DNA from 3 places in the Siminovitchia sp. FSL W7-1587 genome. Region 3 is predicted to be linked to each of the others. Evidence: riboswitches for the same ligand, from Rfam matches in the RefSeq annotation. Region 3 holds a riboswitch; each other region holds the start of a gene.

Region 1 (5,325 bases), 1.0 Mb from region 3:
ACTCCCCATATATTTTTGAACTTTCTTCCCTTCGCAGGGCAATAGTCGTATGGCTGACACGAAAGGCAATCGGATCGCCGAGCGGGCTTTTTTGCAGCACAATCACCTCTGCCGAAGGGACAAACCCTAAATCCAATAACCTTCTCCTCATCGTGCCCGTTACGAGTAACTTCTTTATTTTGATGCAATCCCCAATGTTGGCTTCATTAAGAGCAATCAACTCATGACCTTTCATCTCCTTTACCTCCCTCATATAAGTTGGGTTGTCTTTACAATGTTTCCCCCGACCAACATTTCTTTAATTTATATTTTATGCACACTAGTTGCCTATGTCAAACTTTTTCGCCAGAATGAAAAAAATGGGCACAGGATATTTTTAGGGCAGGGGAAGGAAAACATAAACGCGCTGTTTGAAACAATCGTCCATTAAGAGTAAAATAGAAATTATCGTTCGATATATATGAAGGAGATTTACTATTTTCATGAAGAAATCATATCTTTTGATTGTCCTCACTTTTATCGTTATGCAGTTGTCCTCTTATATTGGAGTACCGCTCTTTTTCCAAATAGGTACGAAGGTGCTTCATATTGATCCGGAGCAAATGAAAGTGAATGCGGTTGGTTATTGGATTCTGTTCTCTTTTAGTGTTGGACTTGCCCTTGTTCTTTTTCTTTTGAGAAAAAATGAGAAGTATACAAAAATAGAGAAGGACCAGCCGCTCCCCGTCGGACAATCTTTTACTTGGGCAATTATCGGTATTTTTATGGCCTTCTTTGCCCAGATTTCCGCAGGTTTGGTAGAGAAGGCGATTGGCATCAACCCGGGATCAGAGAATACACAGCAAATTTTACAATTGATCGAGTTATTTCCGGCAATCGTCATCATCAGTTCCATTATTGGGCCCATTTTAGAAGAGATCGTATTTCGAAAAGTCATATTCGGAAGCTTGTACGACCGCTTCCCTTTCTGGGTAGCCGCTTTACTGAGTTCCGTCATTTTTGCACTGGCCCATTTCGAGCCTGTTCACATTATTTTATATGCTACCATGGGATTCGTATTTGCCTTTTTATACGTTATGACGAAAAGAATTATCGTTCCTATCATCGCACATGTCTCGATGAACACGATCGTTGTCATACTTCAGTTATTCCTTGTCGATAAGCTGGAGAAATATATAGAAAAAACAGCACAATTTGTATGGTGGATAGGAGGGTTCTTTTCATGAGGTCACCATTATTTTCAGGTACTTTATATATCGTCTTGGGGTTTGTTTTTACATTTTTTGCTGTCCAGCAAGTGGATAAGAACGGCTTTGGTTTTATGGTTTATTTGCTGATAATTTTAGCCACACTGGATTTTGGAGCGGGGCTGCGTCTCATTATGCTCCACTTTCGGTTAAAAAAGGATCAGAAATAGGATGTATATAGTAACAAAGCCTGCTAGTACAGCGCTGGCCGCATAGTGTTGCCTTTTGCTGAAATGCAGTGCTGGAACTTCCTGCCTACAGGTTACGCCAAAGCCTCTTGATCAGTTTGTATGAGGACTTCCTGGATAAAAAAACAACATCTATTTAAAAAAACAGAGACATCGGTTTTTCGAAGTGCCCCTGCCATCGACAGCGAGCATTTCATTACCAAATGTCTCTTTTCTGTTTTATAAAGAAGACGCAAGACGCTTATTTTTCTTTACTATTTCGATAAATTCATAAAGCTGTTTTTTCGTACGTAAAAGGCTTTCTTCATCAATGATTGGGTTTTTCTGTTCCCTGTTAATTTGGCTATCGAGAAAATAAAGTCCTTGAAGACTTTTTCCTTTTAAAGAAGCAATGAGCGGTTTCAATGAGAATTCAATCGCCAATAAATGGCCCGGGCTGCCCCCGGTCATGAGCGGCAATACCGGAATATTTTTAAACACATCTTGAGGCAAAAGATCGAACAATGTTTTTAAAACTCCCGAATAAGCCGCTTTATAAACCGGTGATCCGACAATCACCCCCGCTGTCTCTTGAATATCAAGTGACACTTTTTGAATGGCAGGGCTATGAACATTTCCGTAAACCAAGTCCTCCGGCGGAATATCTTTTACTGAAACATGTTTTATTGAAAAATGTTCCCTCTCCAGCAATCTGCCTAGATAATCCAGAATCTTGCCAGATCTGGAAAATTCAGATGGACTTCCTGAAATAATGACAATATCACTCATTTTATTTTCCTCCCTTTAAGTGAAAACGATTTTAATTAACTGTATGAGCATGTTCTTCTCAACCCAAACGGATTAAACTTGCTACATTTTTTCTAATTGGCCACCTGTTTTATATCCAACAAATCTCATGTATCATTCACCAACCAATCAAATCCCTTCCATGAATGATTTTTCTTCCTTTACAGACGTATGGAGCGCAAAATCCCAAAACTCTTAGTTCTTCCACATCCTTTTTATGAAAGAACTGAGGAGTCACCCCTTCTTCTCTTCATTTGCTATTTTCTCGCTACCATTTTAGGCAACGGTACAAAAAAAGCACCCTCCCAATGCATGATCATGGAGAAGATGCCTTTAGTTGTCTAATCGGCAGCCTGTTTTCATTTGTTTGCTTTCATCATCGGGACTTTCCTTTGTTTCCTTTGCATGTTGTAACGCTTTTTTTCAGTCGTATCAATTTGGGTGATTTCTCCATCGTGCACTGTAATGACCAATGAACCATATTCCATCTTTTTCAATGCCGAAACAATGTCTTCAATCGCATTTTCCTCCACTTTTGCCATCTTCATCCCCCCATTAAAAAAACCTCTTCTACAAAATAAGAAGAGGTTTGCTTTAAACGTCATTTGTTCTCTTCTTATCTTTCAAGCTTACAAACAGCCTGCTGGAATTGGCACAGTACCTGACGGTCTGTTGCCGAGGCTTCAAAGGGCCAGTCCCTCCACCTCTCTGGATAAGAAATTACCTATTATTCAGTTGAAACGTCATTTATAAACGTATTTATATACTATCCCACTATAAATTATCTGTCAAGGATGAATTTTTCATCTTATAGCATTAACCTACTTGTTTTATGGGCTATAGATTAAAAAAGCACCGGAAATATAGGATGCTTTTTTAATCTTCATCACTCTCTGCTGCGGAAGCCTGCGCTTTTTTATAACCCACCTTTGAAATCCAGATGCTGATCTCATACAAAATGAGTAATGGAACGGTCACCATCATATGCGAGATTAAATCCGGAGGCGTAATGAACGCTGCTATAACCAGCAAAATAAAGTACGCATATTTTCTGATCTGTACCAAAAACATCGGCGTAACGATGCCCAACCTTGTTAAAAACAAAATGACGACCGGAAGCTGAAACAAAACTCCAAACGGTACGGTTATCTGAAAAAGAAATTGAAAATATTCATTAATGCCAATTGTTGTCTGTATCTCCATATTGCTCGATAACCCAAGCATGAACCGTATCACAAATGGAAACAAAATAAAATAAGAAAAAAGGACACCTGCTAAAAATAAAAAAACTGAAACCGGTATATAGCTGAGCGTTGCCTTCCGTTCCTTTTCCAAAAGACCCGGACTGATAAAGGCCCAGAGCTGATACAAAATAACGGGGGATGTTAAAATAAACGCCAGAACAAACGTCATTTGCAGAAACACTTTAAACGGATCCGTCACACGGAACGCATTCATCGTAATGTCCTGGGCAGCGCTTGCATGCTGAATCAGCTTAATAAGAGGCTGTGATATAAAAAAGCTGGCAATGACAGCCAACACAAAGAAAACGACTATAATGACCAGCCGTTTTCGCAATTCCTCTATATGATCGATGATCGACATATTGTTTTGACTCATGATTTGTTCATCCTATCACTTATCGCTGTCTTTTTTCGTCTCTTTTTCATCATCGTCTGCCAAACCTTTCGTCGCGTTCTTAAATTCACGCAACGTGTTGCCCGCAGCCTTACCAAGTTCCGGCAACTTCTTTGGTCCGAAGATCAATATAGCAACAAGTGCGATTACAAGTAAACTGCCTACACCTGCACTCACTGCGGCCACCTCCTATCTATAGTTTTATTTTAATGGAAACCCGTCCAATTAGCCATTGAAAAATCATTTATGGTTGTGAATTTTCCGTGTCATCGAGAGGATAATGTTTCAAAAAGTAAACGAGCGACTGCAGCTCCACCGCTAGATCGATATGATGAACACGGATCGACTCCGGCACATTCAGCCTTGCAGGGGTAAAATTCAGTATTCCCTTTACACCGGTATGTTTAATCCGGTCAGTGATGGCTTGGGCGGCACTTGCCGGCACAGTTAAAATAATGACGGCCACTTCCTCTTTGCTCAATCTTTCTTCAAGTTCGGACAAAGCATAAATCGGTACATTGCTGATCTTTTTCCCAATTTTGTTTTTGTCGACATCGAAAGCCATTTCAATTTTTGTATTGTTGTTTTTTAAGAAATTATAATTTAAAAAAGCTGTGCCTAAATTTCCTACACCAATTAAAGCGACTTTCGTCACCTCATCTTGGTCAAGTGTCTTGCGAAAAAATGACAGCAAGTAATTTACATTATACCCATATCCTTTTTTTCCAAGCGCGCCAAAATAAGAAAAGTCCCGCCGAATGGTAGCGGAATCCACTTTCACCGCTTCACTTAATTCGGCCGAAGATACGCGCTGTTTTCCTGATGCATGTAAATTTTTCAAAAACCTGTAGTATAGCGGAAGCCTCTTTGCAGTTGCCTGTGGTATTTTTAACGTTTCCCCGTTCATATTCAATCCTCCATGCCAAAAAGAAAAAAGCGCTGCAGTTTACCCGTTTGCGGAATGAATGTCCTGCAACTGATAAACCTATTCCATTTCACGGCGATAATCGCTACTGGATACCCCGCCTGTTTTTTCTATTAGATAGGTTGGACCTATGATCATTCCCTTGTCTACGGCTTTGCACATATCGTATATAGTGAGTGCGGCTGCCGAAACAGCAGTTAATGCTTCCATCTCTACTCCTGTATTACCGACAGTTTTTACTTCAGCAGTTATTTCCAGGATTTTATGATTCTCGGATCCTTCCATCCAGTCAAAGGAAATATTAACTCCTTTTATCGGGATCGGATGGCACATCGGGATTATTTCCCATGTTTTTTTCGCGGCCATGATCCCGGCTACTTGCGCCACAGCCAAAACATCGCCCTTTTTTATTTGCTGATTCGTAATTAACTCATAAATATGGTCGTTCACTTCAATACTGGAGCGGGCAGCAGCAGTGCGGACTGTTTCCGGCTTTCCGCTGACATCCACCATCTGTGCCCTGCCTTCATTGTTAAAATGC
Region 2 (5,325 bases), 560 kb from region 3:
GAGCTCAAGGCCCCAACATACTTAAACCTGATTCAAAAATGAAAGTGAAGAAGCCCGGTTTTTTATTCGGATTCGCAATCCTCGAGGCTACGGTCGGGCTTTCTCTCACTTCTCACTATATCTTAAAAAAGAAATAGTGGGTAAAATCATCCGTCGATGATCTTACCCACTAATCTTAGTATGTTTTACCAGTGGCAGTAATAGGAAAGTTCAAACTTGGCGAACGTATTATCGAAACAGCCGCTTCTTCTCACAGTGGGGTAATATCCATGCATCCTTCATGCCGTTTACGACATACCTGTTTACGGGGCGAAAAAATGTTACCATATAAAGAATGATCATATGAAGGAGGCGCCTCATGATCGTCAGGGACCGTTTGGGTGAATTTGTCATGATCGAACAAGACCATCATGCCCGCATATCAGGTGAAATTTTTTCCTATTGGCAGCCAGAATACTTCAGAGGTGTGAAATGGAAAAAGTCGGTTCTGCACGCTGTCGCCAATCATGATTGCGGTTGGAAAATGATTGACCAACAGCCTTTTTGGAACGAAAAAAAACGGGCTCCGTACACGTTTATGGATTTTCCCCCACCTGCCAAAACACTTATATATAGCAGCGGGATAAATGAAGTAGAAAGCCGCGATCCATACGCAGCACTCTTATGCAGTGAACATTATGTGCGTTTTCAACAGCATGATGAAACCCCCGAAGCGAAACAATTTGTTACATCCGAAAAGGCCAGGCAGCATAGGCTGATGACATCCATTACCGACTTTAAGCAGTCGTTGTTCGATTTCCACTATGGACTTCTCCAGCTTTGTGACAATTTATCTTTGTATATTTGTCTCAATGAACCCGGTGTAAACAAAGAAAAAGAATTTCCATTTTTCCGCAAAGGCATTCCCCTGCCGCATACACTTAATGTTTTTTCTAAGGGAGTACTGCATGCACGCTGGCTGGATAGCCATACAATCGGCTTGGATGAATTCCCTTTGAAACAGCCGATTACCATCAGCTTGAAACAAAAAACAGTTTCCAAAGAAAAGATTTCCAAGCAAGGACTCATCGAAAGCTATTTGGCTACTCCATATGAAACGGTCGGTATTCGGCTAGTGCCTACAGAAAAATAAGGCTGTAAACGCTCGTGACGTTCACAGCCTTATGCAGCATTTTAATTGGATTGCTTTACAGCTTCAACTGCTTTTTCAATCGCTTGCCCCAAGTCGGCTGTAATGTCTTCTACAGCTTCCAATCCAATGGCAAGGCGGATTAATTCTTCCGTTACGCCTGTATTTTTCAATTCTTCGGCGCTTAACTGCTGGTGAGTGGTTGACGCGGGATGAATGATCAGTGATTTTGCATCTCCGACATTTGCCACATGAGACCAAAGCTTAACATTATCAATCGCATTTCTCCCTGCTTTCCTTCCGCCTTTAATGCCAAAATTGACGACGGCGCCAGGGCCTTTTGGCAAGTATTTTTGAGCGAGCTCGTAAGATGGGTGACTTTCAAGACCCGGATAGGAAACCCATTCAACTGCATCATGGTTTTGTAAAAATTCAGCGACTTCTTTGGCATTTTCAACATGTCTTTGAACACGAACGTGCAATGTTTCAAGTCCTTGCAGGAAAATAAAGGCATTGTCCGGGCTTAGGCAAGGTCCAAAGTCACGAAGCAATTGCACGCGAAGTTTAACGGCAAATGCGGCTTCCGGCAAATCAATTCCGTAGCGGATGCCGTGATAACTTCTGTCCGGCTTGATAAAATCCGGGAATTTTTCGTTATTCCAATCGAACTTGCCGGCATCGACGACAACTCCTCCGATCGCTGTTCCGTGTCCACCGATCCATTTTGTGGCTGAATGAACAACGATATCCGCTCCCCACTCGATCGGCCTTAGTAAGTATGGTGTGGCAAACGTGCTGTCCACGATCAATGGAATTCGATGGTTATGGGCCACTTTGGCAACTGCTTCTATATCAAGTATGTGAAGGCTCGGATTTCCGATCACCTCCGCAAAAATGGCTTTCGTTTTTGGCGTGAGCGCTTTACGGAAGTTTTCTGGATCTTTTGGATCGACAAATTTTACATGGATGCCATATTTCGGAAGAGTGGTTGAAAACAGGTTATATGTTCCGCCATATAGATCGGTCGCCGCTACTATTTCATCTCCGGCTCCGGCAATATTCAAGATGGAAAACGCGATAGCCGCCGCTCCAGAAGAAAGAGCAACAGCAGCTGTGCCTCCCTCTAGTTCCGCTACTCTTTTTTCAAATACATCCACGGTCGGGTTCATGATTCTTGTATAAATGTTGCCCGGCTCTTCCAAAGCAAACAATTTTTGGGCATGTTCCGTGTTTTTAAAAACATAAGAAGTTGTTCTGTACACGGGAACTGCACGAGATCCTGTTTCATCTGGCTCCTGTCCCCCATGAAGCAATACTGTTTCCGGCTGATAATTTTTTCCTTGTGTCATTTTTTGACACCCTCCTTAAAATGATTTTAAAGCCATCGGAATAATAAGATTTATGGCGATTAAACGTCTCAATCTTGAGAAAAGGGGGAGATTTCGTAAATCAAAAAGCCCCCTTCCGAATAAGAAGAGGGCTGATTTATCTTTTCCTCCCCTTATCTTCCAAGCCATAGTCATGACCTGTAGGAATTAGCACCTTTTCAGAAAAAACTGAAGGTTGCCGGGCATCGCAGGGCCTATTCCCTCCGCCGCTCTTGATAAGAGTAATGCTGATATCATTTAGTTTTTATGTGGTTGTTTTAACTCTTGCATGTAAGTATATACTACCGCTCTATCGCCTGTCAAACATTTTTCAAAAATAAAACATTAATTCATTTCTGAAACAAGTCGTTCCATCATTTCTTGATCCATTGGGCCAATGATTTTTTTGCGGATAATCCCATTTGTATCAATCATATAGGTCGTTGGAATGGTGATCGTCTGATATGTGTTCCCGACATCTCCCTCTTCATCCAAAAGGATCGGAAATGTTAGTTTGTATTCGCTTTTGAATTCTTCCACTTTTGAACGTTTATTGGATACTCGCTCAGCATATGTCAAGTTGACCGCGATAATTTCCACGTTTTGGCTGTTCGCCTTCGTTTCATAATATTGTTGCATGTGAGGCATTTCAGCTTTGCAAGGGGGACACCAAGTAGCCCAAAAATTTAAAATGACTTTCTTTCCCTTGTAATCTGAAAGTCTCTTTTTTTCCCCATTCAATGACGACAGCTCAAAATCTGGAGGTACTTCCCCTTCTTTTAAACCTTCTTTCGCAAAAGTCTTTTCTGCTGCTTGAGAGTTGAATTGCTCTTGAGCCGACTTGATTTCGTTGTTCTCACGTATATCCTTGATGATATTCACAACCACAATCCCCAGCAATAAGCCAATCAGTGCCAGTCCAAATATTCTCTTACTCATCGGCTCTCTTCCTTTCTGTAAGGATGGTTGCGGCTAAAGCGCCACAAACCGCCACGTACGTTGCCATCGGAGCAGATAGCATGTCTCCCTTAAAAGAATAGATGAAGGCTTGGAAACATGTAAATAAGATGAGGAGTTGCAACTGCCAAATGGTTTGTCCCGCTTTTTTCCTTGTCCATAAGAAAAACAGGATCGCTCCCAATATATGGATAGACCCCATTAGTATATGCCGCGCATTCAACAGATAGAACGCAAGTTCATACACAAGGGCCGAAAACAACCATGCCTCCACGAGCAGGCTACTGTTTAGCCTGTTTCGCAGCACTTTTACACACAGATAAATAAATGCCCCGGCCATGCCTAATGCATAGCCTTTCCAGCCACCATTAAAATATAGGATCATCAGCGGATTCTTGATCACAGTTGAAAATTGAAAAAGGATGACGCTTAGCTTCCATATAAGAAAAAATATAAAAAATGCATTGCCCATATCGTCTGCCACTGCTTTTTTTCTTTGAATGACAAAGTAAAGAAATGTAAGCAAAAACGCTGCGCCAATGGCTGCCCAAGAAGCAGGAAAAGAGAGAGGGCCGATCGTATACCACTTCAAAACAATTACCCCATTTTTCTTTCAGAAATATTAAAGAACTGGTGACAATAAACGGGAAATCGACTCTTTGAATCGTATAAAAAGCGGCCTTTCTAAATATTCTTTGTAGGTGAGCTCCCGTGACAGTTCGACATCCTTTTTAAAAATATCAACGAGTTTTTCAACAACTGCGTCATCATATAAAAAAGCGTTCACTTCAAAATTGAGACGAAAACTGCGTACATCGATATTGGCCGTTCCCACTGTGGCAATTTTACCATCCGCGATTAATGTTTTTGCATGAATAAAGCCATTTTCATAAATATATACTTTTGCGCCCGTTTTTAACATTTCTCCAACATTGGAATACGTCGCCCAGTACACAAATGGATGGTCAGGCTTATTCGGAATCATCAATCTTACATCTACACCAGACAATACAGCAATTTTTAATGCGTCCAATACACTCGCATCCGGGATAAAATAGGGAGTTTGTATATAAATATAATCTTTGGCAGAGTTGATCATTTTGATATATCCATACTTAATCTGCTCCCATTCGGAATCCGGACCGCTTGAAACAATTTGGACATCCGTATCCCCAATAGAATTTATCTCGGGGAACAGTCTGTCTTCATAACTGATTTTACTGGAAGACGCTTGGTTCCAATCCAGAATAAAACGTGTTTGCATGGCAAACACAGCCTTCCCAAAAATCCGCAAATGAGTGTCCCGCCAGTAGCCAAACTTTTGATTTAACCCCAAATATTCATCTCCGATGTTAAAGCCGCCTATATAGCCAACCTTTCCATCAATGATTGCCAACTTCCTATGATTACGATAATTCACCTGCAAGTTAAGATGAGGGATAATCGCAGGGAAAAAAGCACTCACTTTTCCGCCGGCTTCAATCAGCGGACGAAAAAACTTCCTCGGTAGTCGCCTTGAACCCATGGCGTCATAAAGAACACGTACCTCCACACCTTCTTTTGCTTTCGACACCAACAAGGATAAAAGCTTATTCCCCAGATCATCGCTGCGCATAATATAGTATACGAGATGAACATGGTCCTTGGCAGATCTTATATCATCCATTAACGCCTCAAACTTTTCATTGCCATCCGTAAAAATATCGACATGATTATCTTGTGTCAGCACTGCACTGTCGTTGACGAGCAGCATATAGATCAAGTCTTTATACTGAGCCGCTTTATTGCCATGAAATGGAAAATTCCCTGAACGAAGCAACTGAATTTGATTCTCCGTTATTTCCATAATCCCGATTTTATTCTGATCTTTCC
Region 3 (5,325 bases):
ACCTTTGCCTATATGATTATTCCATTCCTGTATAGAAAGTTCCGCATTGCCTCATTTTCAATAATTGGCAGCATGTAACCCTACTGTTTTTCCAAAATATCCGCAAACTCCTTCGTTTTCTGTTCAATATATTGGACTGATTCTTCATGGCCCATTGCTTTTGGCTCAAAGCCTTCCTCATACATCTGATCTTTCACCCCCGGCTCCTCCAATATGTTCAGGAAAGCCTTTTCCAATTTGTGAATGATCTTTAGATCGGTATCCGGCGGCGCTCCTACCCCGCGATCAATCGAGGCGGTAATATCGTAACCCTCTTCGATAAATGTAGGAACTTCCGGCATCGGTTCGAATGTTTCTTCAGACCCGATGGCAAGAATTTTCATGTCTTCGGTATATTTTAATAAATCGCTGGAATTCGCCAATACAGCGTCCGTATTGCCTCCCAGAAAAGCTTGCATAGATGGGCCCGCCCCGTCAAACGGCACATATTGCAACTCAATCCCTGCCACATCTTGAAGCTGTAAAAAGGCGATATGATGGCCGGAATAGTTGCCTGATCCCGCGACCGTGATCGACCCCGGATTTTCCTTTGCTTTTTGAATAAAGTCATCCAACGAGTCAATCCCGCTGTCTTTACCGATAGTCAACGCGATTGGCGTTGTCTGGAAAATGGCTATAGGCACAATATCCTCTGTTTGATACCCTGTATCTTCATTGGCAAGCGGCTGCAGGATGATATGCGGGATGTTGATGCCTGCGAGAAAATATCCATCCGCCTTTTGATTCACCAACTCACTCCAGCCTACAGAACCACCACCGCCAGGTTTATATTGAATAACAATTTTTTGCTTTAAATATTTCTCCAGAAATGACTGCTGCCGCCGGGCCTCGATATCAGACTGTCCGCCTGGTTCAAACGGGATGCTGTACGTAATGGATTTTTCAGGAAACTGCCCTTTTCCATTTCCGCCACTTGCAGAACAAGACATTAATAACAAAGCGGCGCAAATAAATGAAACAGCAGTTACCCACTTTTTCTTCATGGGGTAAACCTCCCTTGCTCGGATACGGCAAATTCTTAATGATTATATTCAGATTGACGGAAGATGATTCGAACTTTATGGAGATGAAAAAGATCAAAGCGCCATACATGAGCTCCTCGGGAACAATCCATTATCTTCCAACCCACAACCCCATAAGGTTTTTTTCGGTTTAACCCCAAAAAGATTATTGTTTTAATGTTGTTATCTTAACTTCTTATTCTATAGATTCCCCTGGATTACCATAAACAAAGAGTCTGAGACACAACTCAATCAGCTGATGAAAAAACGAACAATAAAGTGAAACTTCATTCAGTAGGGCTCCTACTGAATGTTAGTTGAACCAATCGGGCATTTAGGTGCCGTTTTCTCCCACTTAGGGCTTTTGTATTCACTCAAGATTTTGAAGTGGGAGCCTTACGGCACCTTACATGCGGGATAAATTATCCCAGGTATAATACGCAAGCTTTTAGCGTAGTCAAAATAGGTAGACTCCTGCGGGAATAGCTCGAGCTGAAGATCCCGCAGGAAAGCGATCTTTGCTTTCCGAGGAAGCTGAAGCCGTGCCCGCGGAAAGCGAAATATGTTGACGTAGCGATGTTAGGGATTTTTTACACAAATAAACCGAACAATTCATTTATAATTGTTCGGTTTTTGCTATTTCGTATTTGCTTATGTCCCAGCCCCTACAATATACATATGTGGTTAGACATCTCGTCCTTTACGTTCAAAAAAAAACAACCTCTTGAAAAATGTCGTTAGGTTTTACACCTGATGTAAAGCTCGGTGATACTAGTACATATTTAAAAAAGCTAAAAATATTTCCGTAAATGTTTTTTGTTTAAAATTATGTATAATCTTATTAAAAGGAGATGATCATAATGATAAAGTACAGACGTTTTTTATATCTCAGCTTTATCGTTTCTATAAGCATAGTCTTAATCTCTCCTTCTCAAGGAAAATCGTATGGACTTCCTTTTAACTGGGTAATACATCATGGACCTAATAAATTAACTACTACATTCCTCCTTTTTTCTCCTAAGAATTTATCAACTACTGAATTTATCCCCTCTGCATTTTTATTAAATGTGTTTATTATCTATTTCTTAATAATTGGAGTATATAAATTTTTGACAAAGATAAATAAAAATCGTCAAACAAATTAATTTTATAAATTTGCTCTTTCATTGCGTTCCAAAAACTTCTCCTTAAAAACTAAAGAGTCCAATAATTCAAAACCCAAGAATGTTGATTTTAAAGCTTGGGTTTTACTTTTTGATTTTCAGTTTCCATGAAAAATTTGTTGACATTTTTTCTAACTAAGGATAATATCTATGTAACAATTGAATTTGAAATTCTCTTATAAAGAGCGGCGGAGGGACTGGCCCTGTGAAGCCCGGCAACCATTCTTGTTTGACGAAACAAGAACAGGTGCTAAATCCTGCAAAATACTGTTGTATTTTGAAAGATAAGAGAGGTAAACCGATTTACTTACAATGTATATCCATGCCTCTCATTTTGGGAGGCATTTTTCATTTTGAAGAAAAAACCTCCCCGTATGTGATTTTCAACATACGCCTTAAATGCAGACTAAATATATAAAGAAAAGAGGAAATGACATGCACAAATGGTTATTAACTAGTTTCGTTGTGTTGCTAGCACTTACCCTTGCCGCATGCGGTGGAGGAAAAAGCAGTGAAAAAGAAACTGTAAATAAAGAATCAACATCTGAAGGTCTTCTCAGCGACGGCAAATTGACAGTCGGCGTAACGGCCGGACCGCACGAGCAAATTGTGGAAAAAGTAAAAGAGCTTGCAGCAAAAGAAGATTTGGAAATAGAAGTAAAAGTTTTCACCGACTATGTCATGCCGAATATCGCTTTGGACGAAAAAGAGCTTGATCTCAACGTATTTCAGACGATACCTTATTTAGATCAATTTAAAAAGGACAGAAACCTGGATCTTGTAAATGTGGGCGAAACAGTAACGTTCCCGATGGGTATTTATTCTTCCAAAGTAAAAGATGTGCAAAAACTGCAAAAAGGGGCAAAGCTCGGTTTGCCTAACGATCCTACAAACGGCGGCCGCGCTCTCGTTTTATTCGAAAAAGCCGAATTGATTACACTAAAAGAAGGCTCGGGAAACACGCCAACTGTCAAAGATATCGAAGAAAACAAAAACAACTTTGAATTTGTGGAATTGGAAGCATCCCAAATTCCCCGTCAGTTGGAAGAACTGGATGCGGCGGCGATTAATACCAATTATGCGATCGAACATGGATTCAAACCTGGAAAAGATGCTATCTTTATCGAATCGAAAGATTCTCCATGGGTAAATATTGTTACGGCAAGAGCCGAGTCCAAAGACGACGAAGCGATTCAAAAGTTTTTGGATGTGTACCGCTCTGATGAAACAAAACAATTTATTGATGAAACATTTGAAGGATCTGTCATTCCTTCCTGGTAAGGAATGAAGGGGGCCACCCGTCCCCGAATATTCTTCCAGCCATTACGGGTTTGAAAATAAAGCATGAAGGAGCAAATACACATGATCGAATTGGCGGGAATTTCAAAGACATTTAAAGGCAAGCAAGGCTCTATTCACGCATTAAAGAATGTGTCACTTTCAGTGAAAAAGGGTGAAATATACGGTGTCATTGGATACAGCGGCGCAGGAAAAAGCACGCTCATCCGTTGCGTCAATTTATTGGAAAAACCGGATACGGGTTCTGTAAAAGTAAAAGGGATCGATTTAACAAAGCTGTCTACCAAAAAACTTCGCGAAGCCCGCAGTAACATCGGAATGATTTTTCAAGGCTTTAATTTGTTAAAGACGGCTACTGTTTATGAAAATATCGCCCTGCCGCTGAAACTTGCCGGATTCAGCAAAAAGGAAGTGGAAGAGCGGGTCAAGAAATATATAAAAATCGTTGGACTCGACGAAAAGCATCATGCCTACCCGGCCGAACTGTCCGGCGGGCAAAAACAACGGGTAGCCATTGCCCGTGCGTTGGCTTTCGAGCCCGAAGTCCTTTTAAGTGACGAAGCGACAAGCGCATTGGACCCTGATACAACGGAGGCCATTCTGGAATTGCTGTTAAAAATCAATAAAGAGCTCGGCATCACGATTTTGTTGATTACGCATGAAATGAACGTCATCCAACGAATTTGCGACCGTGTGGCCGTCATGGAAAAAGGGGAAGTAATCGAGGAAGGAAAAACGAAAGACCTCTTTACTTCACCGCAACATCCGACGACGAAGCGGTTTGTCAGCAATCTGTTTACACATAAAATACCAAACGACATGCTGGAAAAATTAAATGAAAGCGGCCAAGTCGTTACTCTCTCTTTCTTCGGGGAATCAAGCGGCGAACCAGCGTTGGCCACTGTTACAAAGAAGTTTGATATATATCCAAACATTCTATCAGGCAGCATTACACATTTAAAAGAAGATACCTTTGGCCAGCTTGTCGTTCATATGAAAGGTGATCCGGCCGAAATTCATAAAGCCATTCGGTATTTGGAACAAGATCAGGTTCATGTGGAAGGTGTGAAGATTAGTGACGAAAATAAACGAGTTTCTTGACAACTGGGGCGCTGATATTTGGGAAGCCATCATCCAAACCTTCCAAATGGTCGGAATCTCTTTAGGAATATCCATTTTAATTGGCTTGCCTTTGGGAATCATGCTTGTTTTGACCCGTCCGGGAAAAGCTCTCGGCAATAAATTTGTTTTTGGTGTTTTAAACGTATTGATTAATATTATCCGTTCAGTTCCATTTATTATTTTGTTGTTCTTTATTTTGCCTTTTACAAAATTCATTGTCGGAGTAACGATTGGTGTAAAAGGGGTGATCGTGCCGCTCGTTATTTATACAGCGCCCTATATCGCCCGCTTAATGGAAACCGCCCTCTTAGAGGTGGACCGCGGAGTGATTGAAGCATACGAAGCGATGGGGATGAAAACAAGGCATATCGTATGGCACGTGCTTGTAAGGGAGTCCCGCTCATCCATCATTCTTGGTTTAACCATTGCCACCATCTCCTTAATCGGAGCAACGGCCATGGCGGGACTTGTCGGCGGCGGCGGTCTTGGCGACCTTGCTTACCGCTACGGACACCTCCGTTACGAAGTCGATGTGATGTATGTAACAGTCATCTTGCTCATCATCCTTGTGCAAGGGCTACAGTCGCTTGGCAACCGCTTGGCAGCCAAATTGAAAAAAGACTAATCAACCATCAAAAAAAGAAAAGAGGAATGGCAATATGAAAAAGTGGCTCTTATCC

The links. A riboswitch is a leader RNA that binds a small molecule or an ion and turns the genes downstream of it on or off. The one in region 3 is predicted to bind S-adenosylmethionine.
Region 1: linked by a shared signal. The riboswitch ahead of NST31_RS07325 (YezD family protein) and the one ahead of NST31_RS12125 (MetQ/NlpA family ABC transporter substrate-binding protein) in region 3 are both predicted to bind S-adenosylmethionine.
Region 2: linked by a shared signal. The riboswitch ahead of NST31_RS14655 (O-acetylhomoserine aminocarboxypropyltransferase/cysteine synthase family protein) and the one ahead of NST31_RS12125 (MetQ/NlpA family ABC transporter substrate-binding protein) in region 3 are both predicted to bind S-adenosylmethionine.

What each region holds. Positions count from the first base shown of each region.
Region 1 is NZ_CP150169.1:1,575,526-1,580,850, forward strand. Features, by position in the region: gene NST31_RS07305 (FeoA family protein) at 1-235, opposite strand, end outside; gene NST31_RS07310 (type II CAAX endopeptidase family protein) at 483-1,226, shown strand; gene NST31_RS07315 (YdiK family protein) at 1,223-1,417, shown strand; gene ssuE (NADPH-dependent FMN reductase) at 1,655-2,203, opposite strand; gene NST31_RS07325 (YezD family protein) at 2,581-2,763, opposite strand; SAM riboswitch class I at 2,835-2,940, opposite strand; gene tatC (twin-arginine translocase subunit TatC) at 3,098-3,841, opposite strand; gene NST31_RS07335 (twin-arginine translocase TatA/TatE family subunit) at 3,857-4,036, opposite strand; gene NST31_RS07340 (redox-sensing transcriptional repressor Rex) at 4,104-4,766, opposite strand; gene moaC (cyclic pyranopterin monophosphate synthase MoaC) at 4,845-5,325, opposite strand, start outside.
Region 2 is NZ_CP150169.1:3,134,351-3,139,675, reverse strand. Features, by position in the region: gene NST31_RS14660 (DUF3891 family protein) at 359-1,132, shown strand; gene NST31_RS14655 (O-acetylhomoserine aminocarboxypropyltransferase/cysteine synthase family protein) at 1,174-2,478, opposite strand; SAM riboswitch class I at 2,628-2,739, opposite strand; gene NST31_RS14650 (redoxin domain-containing protein) at 2,842-3,435, opposite strand; gene NST31_RS14645 (hypothetical protein) at 3,428-4,045, opposite strand; gene cls (cardiolipin synthase) at 4,076-5,325, opposite strand, start outside.
Region 3 is NZ_CP150169.1:2,572,934-2,578,258, reverse strand. Features, by position in the region: gene NST31_RS12130 (tripartite tricarboxylate transporter substrate binding protein) at 81-1,043, opposite strand; SAM riboswitch class I at 2,398-2,515, shown strand; gene NST31_RS12125 (MetQ/NlpA family ABC transporter substrate-binding protein) at 2,660-3,505, shown strand; gene NST31_RS12120 (methionine ABC transporter ATP-binding protein) at 3,587-4,624, shown strand; gene NST31_RS12115 (methionine ABC transporter permease) at 4,608-5,270, shown strand; gene NST31_RS12110 (MetQ/NlpA family ABC transporter substrate-binding protein) at 5,305-5,325, shown strand, end outside.